Regions from separate parts of the Microaerobacter geothermalis genome, predicted to be linked through region 2. Evidence: predicted binding sites of a transcription regulator. Region 2 holds the regulator's gene; each other region holds the start of a gene.
What was found. The regulator Rex, encoded in region 2, represses fermentation and respiration genes when NADH is low (regulators of the CRP and FNR family bind a similar motif). The targets are predictions, from matches to a motif close to TTGTGAAATATTTCACAA.

Region 1 (3,187 bases), on a different contig from region 2:
AAAGTCCGCTTAGCACGAACTCGAAGGCTGTCCTTAGCAAATTCTCTAGTTCCACCTTTATAAAAATATTGATAAAATGTGTTGAAATGAAGAAGGAAAAATCAGAATGTCATAGAAGAAATAATGGTTAGAATATTTAGATTACCTCTGTGATGATGAATGGATTAAGAAAGGAAGGGAGTGGAGATGGTGAGCAATAGAGAAGTGGTGATTGTAAGCGCAGTTCGTACGGCCATTGGCAGCTTTGGCGGAAGTTTGAGTCAGGTTCCGGCCACAAAACTTGGGGCTATCGTCATCGAAGGGGCCCTCCAACGGGCAGGATTATCCAAAGATCAAGTGGATGAAGTGATCATGGGAAATGTACTTCAGGCTGGGCTCGGTCAAAATCCGGCAAGGCAAGCGGCTATTCAGGCGGGAATCCCCCAGGAAATTCCCGCAATGACCATCAACAAAGTATGCGGCTCTGGACTGAAGGCAGTTCATTTAGCAACACAAGCGATATTGGCTGGTGATGCAGAAACAATCGTAGCCGGAGGGATGGAGAACATGAGTCAAGCTCCTTTTATATTGGAAGGAGCAAGGGAAGGCTTCCGCATGGGAGACCAGAAGATTGTTGACAGTATGATTCGGGATGGCTTATGGTGCGCCTTTAATGATTATCACATGGGAATAACGGCAGAAAATATCTGTGACACCTATGGATTATCCAGAGAAGAGTTGGATGAATTTGCGGCCTGGAGCCAGCAAAAGGCGGAACAGGCCATTAAAGACGGCAAATTTGCCGATGAAATTGTTCCGGTGACCATACCTCAGAAGAAAGGGGATCCCGTCACCTTCGCTGTCGATGAATTTCCAAGATTCGGAACAACCAAAGAGAAACTGGCCCATTTAAAACCTGCCTTTCGGAAGGATGGAAGAGTAACTGCAGGGAATGCCTCGGGCATTAATGACGGGGCTGCAGCCCTTGTGATCATGTCGAGGGAAAAGGCGGACCGAATGGGAATCAAGCCATTGGCTGTAATCCGCGGCAATGCCAGCGCCGGCGTTGATCCGAAGATCATGGGAATGGGTCCGGTTCCTGCTACCCAAAAAGTGCTTAAAAAGGCAGGAATCCGCTTGAAGGATATTGATTTGATAGAAGCAAATGAAGCCTTTGCTGCCCAATCCCTGGCGGTAGGAAAGGATTTGGAAATCCCTCGAGATAAATTAAATGTAAACGGCGGTGCCATCTCCCTTGGACATCCCATAGGAGCTAGCGGCGCCAGAATTTTGGTTACCCTGCTCCATGAATTAAAGAAAAGAGAGCAGGCCAAGTATGGTTTGGCTACCCTCTGTATCGGCGGAGGGCAAGGAGTATCTACTGTAGTAGAAAAAATATAAGCAAACCTGGTAATTGCCAAAAATTGCAGCAAAATTAGACATGTTTATCCTTGTGAAAAAGTTGACAAATATTCTTGCCTTTAGATAATATTGATGAGGATGATTGTAAAGGAAATGAGGAACGGCAGGATGTCCAAATTAGACAATCCGTGGCAGGCAATTATTTTTCTTGGAACCATAGGATTGGAATTAACCGTCACCACCCTCCTGGGATTTTTCGGAGGTAAGTATTTGGACGGCTTGTTTGGTACAAGCCCCATTTTTCTGATTGTCGGTGTGTTGTTAGGAATAGCTGCCGGGATATATACCATTACCTTATTAATAAAACCCTTTTTAGGAGACTAGCCATGGAGGATTTTACCCTCTGGATGAAAAAATTGTTTCAAATCGCATCATTCTTTTTTTTAGCCACGGGCCTGCTCTGGCTGGTTGTGCCGAACAGATCCTTCATCCAGGGATTGCTTCTTGGCATGGCAGTGAGTCTCATAAATGGGGTCATTCTTTTTATGAAAACATATCAACTGGGGAAATATATGAATCAAGGAAAGAGGCGGATTGGGGGTATGGGCATGATGCAGCGAATGCTCCTTGCCGGATTTGCCGTCTATGTTTCCGTGAAACGGCCTGAATTATTTTCCCTGGCAGGGGTATTGATAGGATTATTCCTCATTCAAATCCTAACCCTTCTGCTTTCATTTCGTATTACAAGGTTTACCCATAAAAATTAAATAAAAATTAGTTTTACCAAGATGCTTATGTGATGGGAGAAAGGGGTGAGAAACAGAAAATGGAAGCTTTTTCGCCGTATGTTGAATGGGAAATAGGTGGTCTGAGGCTGGCCTTTGATATTCCTACGATGATTATGTCCGTCATCGTGGCCCTGCTGGTGCTGCTCATATTAAGGTTGGGAACAAGAAATATGACATCAGGAGTGCCCAGGGGCTGGCAAAATTTTTTCGAATGGGTCATTGATTTTGTAAAGGGAATTGGTGGACAATTTATGGATGCGAAAACCACATCCAAATTTGTCACTCTGGCCCTCACCCTGTTCCTTTATATTTTTCTGGCGAATCAGGTGGGATTGCTCTTTACCACATTCCACATTGAATTCGAAAAGCCCGTTGAATCCATAGGGATTACTGAGGAGCTGATAGAAGAAGCAAAGGAACATGGAGAAGAAGGCGTCCTGACAGCCTGGTGGAAATCACCGACAGCCAATCCCAGTGTTACCTTTGCATTAGCCCTGATGGTTTTAATCTATTCTCACTATTTAGGGATTAAGAAAAATCCACGGGCCTATGTAAAGCACTACTTTGAACCATACCCGGCACTTTTTATCATTCACTTTTTGGAGGATTTTGTCATCAAGGTGCTGACACTGCCCCTTCGTCTATTCGGAAACATTTTTGCCGGTGAGGTGCTCATCTTATTCCTTGCCGCAGGTTTCTGGGCAGCAACATCAGTACCCCTTATCATCTGGTTAGGTTACTCCGTATTCGTCGGAGCCATCCAGGCCTACATTTTTGTCACCTTGACATTGGTTTATATTTCTCAAAAGGTTAGTGACCATCACTAATTCATCTTTTGAGTGATGATCTTCATCAAAAACATGGATATTAATACAGGGAGGGAAAAAACATGGATTTTGCGATTGCATTAGGATTAATCTTTGGTTTAGCCGCTGTAGGAGCTGGGATTGGAAACGGTTTGGTTATCAGCCGTACAATCGAGGGAACTGCCCGTCAACCAGAAGCTCGCGGCAGCTTGATGGGTCTTATGTTCTTGGGATTAGGTCTTGTAGAAGCTC
Region 2 (3,187 bases):
TATGGTATTATCAGAGCACATCTTATGAAAGGATGAAAAGGCTTGAAAAAAATAATATTTGGAAATATTTTAATTCTTGTCATATTCTTATTGGCAGGACGCGGAAATATAGATTCCCACTTACCCACTGTATCAGCGGTAAAAGAGAATCAAGAACAGATCCCCTTTGGGGAAATGAAAGTAACTTTTCTCGATGTGGGGAGAGGAGAAGCGACTCTGGTTCAAATGGATGATGGATTCACGATGCTGATTGATACTGGTACTAAAGGCTATGAAAATCAACTTATCGAGGAATTGATCAGAAATCGTGTAAGTGAAATAGACATATTGATTGCGACAAACGATTCAGAGGAGTATACTGGAAATATCGTTGTATTATTAAAAAAGTGGCCAATCAAGAAAATCATGTATGCTGAACTGTTTAAAAAAGATATCATGGGAAAAATTGGTTTTACCCCAGAAATTGAAAAGAAAGCTTTATTTGCAGAGGATATCATAAACATTGCCAATAACGTGAAAATAAAAATCTTAAGTCCGGATGAACCGTATTCCAATAATCCCCAAGGAAATTCCCTGGTATTTCAACTGATTCATGGAGAAGTATCAATTCTTTTTACAAGTGGTATTGATGAAGATACGGAAAAAAAATTGGTAGAAAAGTATGATCTTAAGTCAAGTATACTAAAAGTTTCTGATATGGGTAGTATTCAATCCTCTACCCCTGAATTTTTGCAGGAAGTGGATGCCTTTATGGCCGTTGTTTTTCCCGCGGTAGAAACGTTTGAAAGAAATGAAGAAGTCTTGGAACGTTTAAACGAATCATGGATGGATGTTTACCAAATTTCCAGAGATGGGTCCGTTTCCATTATTAGTGACGGAAAGGATTATATTGTTGAAAAGAAGGAAAATTCAAATTAGTTATCGTATTCTTTAGATGTGGAACTAAACTTACATGACCCTACGGGTCACAAATTGATATGAAAATGTTATTTTCATATCAAAGATTCACACGTCCGCTAGTCGAGTTCGAGCAAGAAGTGATTCAGGTCCGCTTTAAGTCTAATGAACGGAGCCCTCAAAAACATCTGGGTATTTCAAAGGTGGAGTCAGTTTGAGGGCTAGGTTCCGTTCTTTAGCCTTGCAGCTTCGTACGAACTCGAAGGCAGTCCTTAGTGAATTCTTTGATATGAAAATACCTTTTCATATCAATTTGTGACCCTGCGGGTCATGTATGTTTAGTTCCGTCTATATAGAAAAATAGGGATTAGAAAAATGTGGCTGGGAAGGGGTTTTTTCATGAAAACAGTCAATATATCTGAGGCGGTCATTCGCCGTCTGCCCATTTACTTGCGATTTCTTGTCCATTTGCAAAATATGGGGATTAAAACCGTTTCATCTCAGGAATTGGGGCAAAAATTAGACATTAATCCGGCTCAAATCAGAAAGGACTTGGCTTATTTTGGCGAATTCGGAAGGAAAGGAATTGGTTACGAGGTTCAGTATCTCATAGAGAAAATCAAGCAGATTTTAAAATTGGACCAGATCATTAATGTATGCTTGGTAGGTGCTGGCCATTTAGGACATGCATTAAGTAATTATAATGTTTATCAGAAGGATAATATGAAAATTGTCGCCATTTTTGATGCAGATCCCCAAAAAATAGGAACGAAAATTGCTGGGTTGACCATTCTTCCTGTAGAAGCCATACCTGAAACCGTGAAGGAGAAAAAAATCCGCGTCGGGATCATTGCAGTCCCTGCTCCCGAGGCCCAAAAAGTAGCAGAAATACTTGTTGAAGCGGGGATTGAAGGAATCCTTAATTTTGCCCCGGTCAGTTTGAGAAACACTGGAAAAGTCCGGATCCATCATGCTGATTTTACGACCGAGCTTCACAGCTTGGCCTATTATCTGGAATAATTTCAATCCCAAAAGACCTTTTTGGAAAGTTACTCTTTCCAGAAAGGTTTTTTATTTCGGCTAAGAAATCATAATTTCCCTAATTTGTGACAAAAATAAAGGAAACTCTAGTCCTCAAATTGCTTCCATCATCGAAATACCCGGATATTTTTGAGGGCTCTTTGATTTGAAAATGATATCAACTTGTGATCCTTTGGGTCATGAATGTTTAGTTCCATCGGTAGTTTTGGTGCCGGTTAGACATCGTATATAAAAACGGGGTGAAAAAGATGCATACCATGTGGAAAGGTTCGATTAGTTTCGGATTGGTGAACATTCCGGTAAAAATGTTTGCCGCCACCGAAGATAAGGATATCAAATTTCGGTATCTGCATAAGAAATGTAAGACTCCAATCAAATATGTAAGAACCTGTTCGACATGCGACCGGGAAGTGGGGTGGGATGAGATTATCAAAGGGTACGAATATGAACCCGGTCGCTTTATCATCATTGAAGAGGAAGAGTTGGAAGCGATCGCCCCTGAAACGAAGAGGACTGTGGAAATCCTTGATTTTGTTAATCTGGAAGAGATTGATCCAATATACTTTGACAAATCTTATTACCTTTCTCCCAATGAAACAGGCGACAAAGCTTATGCCCTCTTGCGAAAGGCGATGAATGAAACAGGAAAGATTGGAGTGGCCAAAATCACGATCAGAAATCGGGAAAGTTTGGCTGTTATCAGAACGCTGGAAAACTGTATAGTGTTGGAAACTATCTATTACCCCGATGAGGTAAGGGGCATTGCCCAACTTCCCGCTCTGCCCGATGAAACCAAGCTGAACGAAAATGAATTGAAGATGGCTATTCAGTTAATTGAAAACTTGGCAGCTCCTTTTGATCCAACAAGATATAAGGATAAGTACAGGGAAAGCCTGCAAGAATTGATTCAAAAGAAAATGGAAGGGGAAGAAATAGTAGCAGCCCCTGTTGCACCTAGAAGAAATGTCATTGATCTTATGGACGCTCTTCAAGCCAGTCTAGAAGCCACCAAACCTGCAAAGAAAAAGAAAGCTGGGGGTCCAAGAAGAAAAGCAGCCAAAGAGAAAGCAACCATATGAAAGAAGATATTAAGCCAATCATACCTTTTGAGCCCAAGAGGTCAGATCATGTACCTCAAGGAAACCAATGGATTGCCCAAGTGAAGTGGGATGGAGTTCGTGTAATTGCTTATGATGACGGCAAGAAAGTACGGCTCTTTAATCGAAAAAAAGCAGAACGAACCTTTCAC
Region 3 (3,187 bases), on a different contig from region 2:
AATACATAAAAGGCTGGGACAGCAATGGAAGCATAGAAGAGCAGGTGAATGAGTCCACCCTTATCAGTCTCCGCACGAAGGCCGCTTCTCATTCCGCGGAAAACAATGAATAGCCAGATCAACATACCGACAGCGAGAACCACTTGCCATAGACGCCCTAACTCTAGGTATTCCCATCCTTGGTGACCAAGGAGGAACCACAAGTTCCCAAGATAACCTTTAGCACCTAACCACTCTCCAATGACACTGCCGCCTACCAGAACTATTAAGGCCCAAAAGAGAATATTAACCAATAGCCCCTGTTTTTTTGGTTCTTTTCCTCCTATGATCGGAGCGACATACACGCCCATTCCTAACCAAGCCGTTGCAATCCAGAAAATAGCTAGCTGCAGGTGATAGGTTTTAGCTATGTTAAAAGGTAACAGATTAACAATCCAATCAAGTCCGTAGAATGAATCGGGGTCAATATAATAGTGGGCTAAAAGTCCTCCCAAACCAGCTTGGATCAAAAACAGTAATGCAACGATAGTAAAGTATTTTCCTGACTTCACCTGACTTGGAGTAAGGGGTAGTTTCTGCAGATTAATTTTTGGAAATTTATCCGGTTCATAAGCCTCCTGCATTCCAAAGTGATAACGATAATGGAAATATAGTATAACAGCAGTTAATAGGATAAGAAGCGCGGTACTTGCCGCACTCCACCAGATGGCAGAATAAGGCATGGTATTTCCTGCATCCAAGTCATAAGGCCAGTTATTGGTATAAGTAATCGTGTCATTTGGTCTTTTTGCTGCAGAAAGCCAAGCAGTCCAGAAAAAGAAGTCAGAGATCTGCTTTAACTGGTCCCCTTCTGCTACCCAAGCTCTGTCAGTTTCAGGTATATCCCCTTCATTAATCAGCCCAGGTAAAATGCCATTCCCATTCCCATTTGTAAATATATCTGCATAATATTTTCTGATTTCTTGAAGACCATAAAACTGTGCATCGGTGATGACCAACGCATCGGTTTCCTCATTATAACGGTTTTCTTTTATTTCCTCGATCACCCTTTCTCTTACCGTTATTTTTTGTTCTTCTGTAAGTTCGTTAAAGGAGCTTTTTCCAAAATCATTTTTTGCATAATAGTTTTGCATGGATTGAGTTAGAATATGGAGAGCTTCAGCGGTATAATCAGGTCCTAAATAGGAGCCTTGTCCAAGTACGGACCCGTAGTCCATTAATCCATATTTTTGCCAAACCGCCTGGCCTCCCTTAATTTCTTTAATCGTACTTACAACCTGGCCATTTGTCGTTTGAATGGTTCCTGGCTGTGGAGCCATGGTTTTAAAGATCCAAAGTCCTCCGGCGATAAGAACGGTAAAGGAGAGAATCAGTGTAACGATCAATACCTGTTTCAAAAGTGTTTTTTTTGTTGTAGGAGTAATGGTTTTAACATGTGGAGCCATTATTTTGTTTTCCCTCCAGTTTTGTTAATGTCCTCATTTTCACAAAGTTATGCGCGCGCACAAGGTATATACCTTTTATAAGGTGAGTATAGTGTAAAAATTTTTTCGACATTGTGATATATATCACTTTCTCATATAAAATTTTCCGTATACTAGGGATTAAGGAGTTAATCCTGAAAATTAGCATCATATACCTTCCCCTAAGAAGGTCTGGAGATGATCCGGACCTTTTTATTTCGAGCAAAACTTTCCAATCACAAAAATGTCGAAAAATTTTAACAAAATTCTCGCAAAGTATTGGATAGTTTTGAAAAAAATAATATATAATGAAAGTATATCAATATGAGGGGGAGGGAGAAGAGAATGAATCTGGTAAAGGAACATTCATTGAGACAGGAATTATTTGAAGAATCGCCTCATTTGATAAAAACGATGACAGAATTGGACATCAGTTATTCATATTGGAGTATGGACCGAAAGAAGAAGGATATCCGCTTGGGAGGACAGTATGAATCCACCCTCTATTTAAATAGGGAAAAGCCAATTCTCCGCTAGTGCTGCCAACATATTTCTTTCTATCTTATTTCTAATCTCATGTTTCCATACTTAGCAGAAGACTCCCATCTTCTATAAGTGGGAGATGAATGCTGACTGATTACAAACATATTCAGAAATTACGAATCAAACGACATCATATCCTTCAGAATTATCTCCATCAAGCAAGCAGAATAATAATCGAGCTAGCAAAAACCTATCAAGTGGGGAAAATCGTCATTGGCGAGATCAAAGAGATCAAACAGCATAATCCAATAAAAACCTTTGTCCAAATTCCAATTCAACGCTTTGTACAGATGAATATTACAACAAAAACAGACGAATAGAGAGAGGACTATTTCGCACCAATCAAAATCAACTGATAAATGCAGATATTAGTGGACACGTTAAGTGGTGAGTAGTTCACAGAGATAAGAAATCGCTGCTTGAATAAGTTATTTGATATCGTGGAAGTTAACAGTGGGAAAAGCATCCACTCATACAGTTGTTGTAAAGTTACTTATGGCACATTTTGAAAAGAGAAGCATAAAAGATTTATGGAATCCCCCTTATATTCACCCAGCTTGTTTAAGTAAGGTCGAGATCATTAATGGAATCTCTTCAATTTTACTCCACGGAGATATAAGTCATTACAGGGAACAAAAAACGCATTTTAAAGATTGAATGAAGTACAGCAATGAAATGGAATTACTATTTTGGGACCGGTTGTAAGTGGAAATTTCAGATCCATTTTTTTCTTTTTGTAAAAATATATTTTTTATTTGCGAAAAACATGTAAAATAAAAAGGAATCTACTAACGGGAGAGAACAGAATGAGAAAAAAATGGACCACCTTATTATTTCCACTTCTATTTGTTCTGGTATTTTCTGTCATTGCAGCATGCGCCAACACCCCCTCGGAACCTGTAGAAGAAAATCCTTCTGCGGGCAAAGAACCGGCTTCCCCTTCTGAACCAGCCAATCAACAGCCCGAGGAGAATCCGGATAATAACGGATCAGACAAAACATCTGCAGAGAACGATACAGTTGACAACCCGGATAATGACCCACTAGATGAACAACCTGTTTCTGAACCTGCTGGTCCAGCCAATCCATCGTTAAAATTTACTTATCCGGATGCCGTAAGGGGGATCTATGTAACTGGCAATTCGGCAGGAGGGTCAAGATTTGACACGTTGGTACAGTTG
Region 4 (3,187 bases), on a different contig from region 2:
CTTTAGGTCTTCCTTTCCAAAGGGTGGCTATCCAGTTGAATACGTGCATGGAACTGGGGATGATGATCAACAGTGTAAAGATGGAAAATGCGTTTTCTAGTGCACCTGCAGTAGTACTGCTCGGCTGGAAATGGTGTCTAAAGACCACAAACCCCAAGGCCGTTAACAACAGAAACGCAACGATTCCTGAACCGTAACTCCACATCGGTCTTTTTAGATAGCGCGGCAAAAGTGTATATACAAACCCAACTGCTGGCAAAAAGGGCAAATATACAGCAGGATGTCCATACCACCAGAATAAATACATGAACAATTGAGATGACCCTCCCCGGGCAGGATCAAACAGGGCGGTGACTCCCATCCAGTCGGTCAACAAAATAAAACCTACAATGAACAAGCCGGGAACAGACAGCAACAACATAATTCCGTCAACCAACATCGCCCATCCCAACAAAGGCATCTTTTTCAAAGGCATCGCTCTGTTCTTTAGAGTATTTGCCAAAAACACCGCACCGCTGATAAATTCCGCCAGTGCGATCAACATGACAGCAATAAAGAACAAGGGTGCACGGTCACCCGCAACACGAAGGCTTAACGGAGGATAGAAAGTCCAAGACGCGTCAGAGAAGGCTACCCATGCCAATATACCGGCAATTAACGTCAACCAAAAACTTACATGTGATGCTCCTGTCCAGATCAGTTTATTTGTCTTCAGCAATTTCGGCAGCATATAGTAGGCAATCCCCAATGTCGCGGGAATAATAAACATAAAGACCATGGTTGCCCCGTGTGCTGTAAGAAGTCGATAAAACTGATTCGCTTCCAAAATGGTCTTCCCAGGAGCTGCCAATTCTGTGCGCATCAATAGCGCCGCCATTCCCCCAACAATAAAGAAGATTAAAGAAACCAAAATATGTTTTAAACCGATCATGCGGTAATCGTTACTAAAAAACAATTTCTTCAACGTAATGTCTTCAATATTCATGGGTTTCCATGACGGCTCCCCAATCTGTTCCTGAACGTCAGGACCGTTCCAACCCTTAAAAATGCTTACAGCCATCAAGCTTCACCTCCAACAATTAATTTGGCTTTCATTTGATAATGTCCAATACCACAATATTCTGTACATTGAATGATGTATTCACCCGGTTTTTCTGGCGCCTCAATCGACACCGGCATAATGGCTCCCGGTTCAATTTCTTTAATCATTCCAACCGAGGGAATGTTAAATCCATGAATGACATCATTTGACGAAAGCTTGAAGAGAATCTTTTCCCCCGGCTTTACCTCAATGGAATTTCGCGATGACTCTCCCGTTTTTTCATTAATAAAAGCAAAACCCCACTGATATTCATACACTCTTATAATCTTGTCAAAAGATTCTTCTTTTTCAATACTCTTTTCGTATGCAGCCTGGCTGTTTAATGACCAAGCAAATGCCATGACAACTGCCAAAAGGACCAAAAATACGAACCACCATTCAGTAGAATGAGGGATGTTTGAATTCGTTCTCCTATAAGCTGCCACCAATAACCAGACGATAAAAATGATTGCCATCAAGAAAGCCAATCCTATCATAAACCATTGGTAACCAAATAAGGTGCTCATAGGTCCTCCCACAAAAACTCAACTCCTTTAAAAATTTGTTATTAAGTGATAATTGTTATTAATAACTTAACTAGACTTATTTTAACATGTAATTGTGGAAATTTTGTGAATTTTTTACCGACAACTTTTTTTCTTTCTCTCATCCCGAAGCTGTGAACACAAAAAAGGGTTGTTGACATACCATGAGTCAACAACTTTCACATGCTAAAATTTACCAAATATCCAATTCTTCATTCCAATATACCCATCGTCGAATGCATCTACTTTCTTTTAATCCCCCCGTGAAGGCACATGTCTCTAATCTCTCGCATCGCATTTGAAAAATATTTGTTCTTGTGATAAATGAGATTAAATTTTCGCATAAATTGTAATCCCTTTATGTCTACAATTTTTATATCACCCATTTGCACTTCTCTCTCTACTGCCAAACGTGAAATCACCGCAACTCCCATATCTGCTGCAACTGCATTTTTTATCGCCTCAGCATTATTATAAACCCCTACTGTTCTCCATTTTAATCCTGCAACAGCCATTTCAGCTTCAAACAATTCCCGTGTACCGCTGCCTTTTTCCCGTATGATAAGGGGACATCCACTTAGCTCTTCTGCCTCAATGTAACCCTTGACAGCCCACGGATGTTTAGGATGACAGATAAGTACGAGTTCATCATCATAAAATGGCTCTTCAATAATGTCAGGAGAATGAATAAAACCCTCTACTAATCCAATATCAATTTTATCTGAAAGAATCATCTCCTCAATTACTTTGGTATTGTCGACAGTAGTTGTAACCTCCACATTTGAACAACGATTCACAAAAGTTTTTACAACTTCGCTTAGGATGCAAGTACCCACGGTAACACTAGCACCAACTCTTAATATACCGTTTTCACTGATCACACGGACCTCCCGTTCTACCCGTTCGTACAAATTAATAATATGACGAGCATAGGAGAGGAGTCTGTTCCCAGCAGCAGTGATATATAATTTACGTCCCAGCCGTTCAAATAATTTGACATTGTAATGACCTTCAAGTTCAGCGATTGCCTGACTTATTGACGGCTGAGTCATATACATCTTTTCTGCAGCAGCCGTCATACCACCTGAGTCACACACTTCTATAAAAATACGCAGGTGCCGCAACGTCACACCATCACCCCTCTTCCATAGGTGTTTACCTATCTTTTTAATATAATTATATTATTTTACAAATGCGTTTACAAATAGTATCGTTTCAATATGTGGTAGGCGTGAAAAACCCTGATATAAAGGAGTGGATTAAAAGATGGCTTTTTCGAAAACGAATCGGGCCAATACGCTAAACGGTATCTTTCTCGTTTCGCTGTTCGCGCTCTCGGCGATGTATATTGCCGAACTGCCATGGGTGGAAATACTCGGATTTAGCCCGCTCGTGATTGCAATTATTTTTGGTATGATCTATGGAAACACCCTAAGACATAAACTTCCAGCCGAATGGGTTCCAGGAGTGATTTTTTGTTCAAAAAACATCTTGCGCTTCGCGATTGTTTTCTATGGTTTTCGCATCACCTATCAGCAGGTTTTTGCGGTTGGTGCGGAGG

Region 1: L1765_RS04310 (AtpZ/AtpI family protein) is a predicted target of Rex. The motif match lies at 1,431-1,448, and genes of this name have one in related genera.
Region 3: L1765_RS00345 (nitric-oxide reductase large subunit) is a predicted target of Rex. The motif match lies at 1,557-1,574, and genes of this name have one in related genera.
Region 4: L1765_RS10465 (cytochrome c oxidase subunit II) is a predicted target of Rex. The motif match lies at 1,712-1,729, and genes of this name have one in related genera.

Annotation. Positions count from the first base shown of each region.
Region 1 is NZ_JAKIHL010000005.1:23,244-26,430, forward strand. It holds gene L1765_RS04305 (acetyl-CoA C-acetyltransferase) at 190-1,380, shown strand; gene L1765_RS04310 (AtpZ/AtpI family protein) at 1,510-1,725, shown strand; gene L1765_RS04315 (ATP synthase subunit I) at 1,728-2,108, shown strand; gene atpB (F0F1 ATP synthase subunit A) at 2,168-2,956, shown strand; gene atpE (F0F1 ATP synthase subunit C) at 3,019-3,187, shown strand, end outside.
Region 2 is NZ_JAKIHL010000006.1:54,010-57,196, reverse strand. It holds gene L1765_RS04975 (ComEC/Rec2 family competence protein) at 43-918, shown strand; gene L1765_RS04970 (redox-sensing transcriptional repressor Rex) at 1,297-1,917, shown strand; gene ku (non-homologous end joining protein Ku) at 2,187-3,017, shown strand; gene L1765_RS04960 (ATP-dependent DNA ligase) at 3,014-3,187, shown strand, end outside.
Region 3 is NZ_JAKIHL010000001.1:66,241-69,427, forward strand. It holds gene L1765_RS00345 (nitric-oxide reductase large subunit) at 1-1,445, opposite strand, end outside; gene L1765_RS00350 (hypothetical protein) at 1,809-2,000, shown strand; gene L1765_RS00355 (hypothetical protein) at 2,090-2,326, shown strand; gene L1765_RS00360 (putative glycoside hydrolase) at 2,813-3,187, shown strand, end outside.
Region 4 is NZ_JAKIHL010000026.1:15,359-18,545, reverse strand. It holds gene L1765_RS10470 (cytochrome c oxidase subunit I) at 1-1,060, opposite strand, end outside; gene L1765_RS10465 (cytochrome c oxidase subunit II) at 1,060-1,608, opposite strand; gene L1765_RS10460 (LysR family transcriptional regulator) at 1,869-2,756, opposite strand; gene L1765_RS10455 (YeiH family protein) at 2,893-3,187, shown strand, end outside.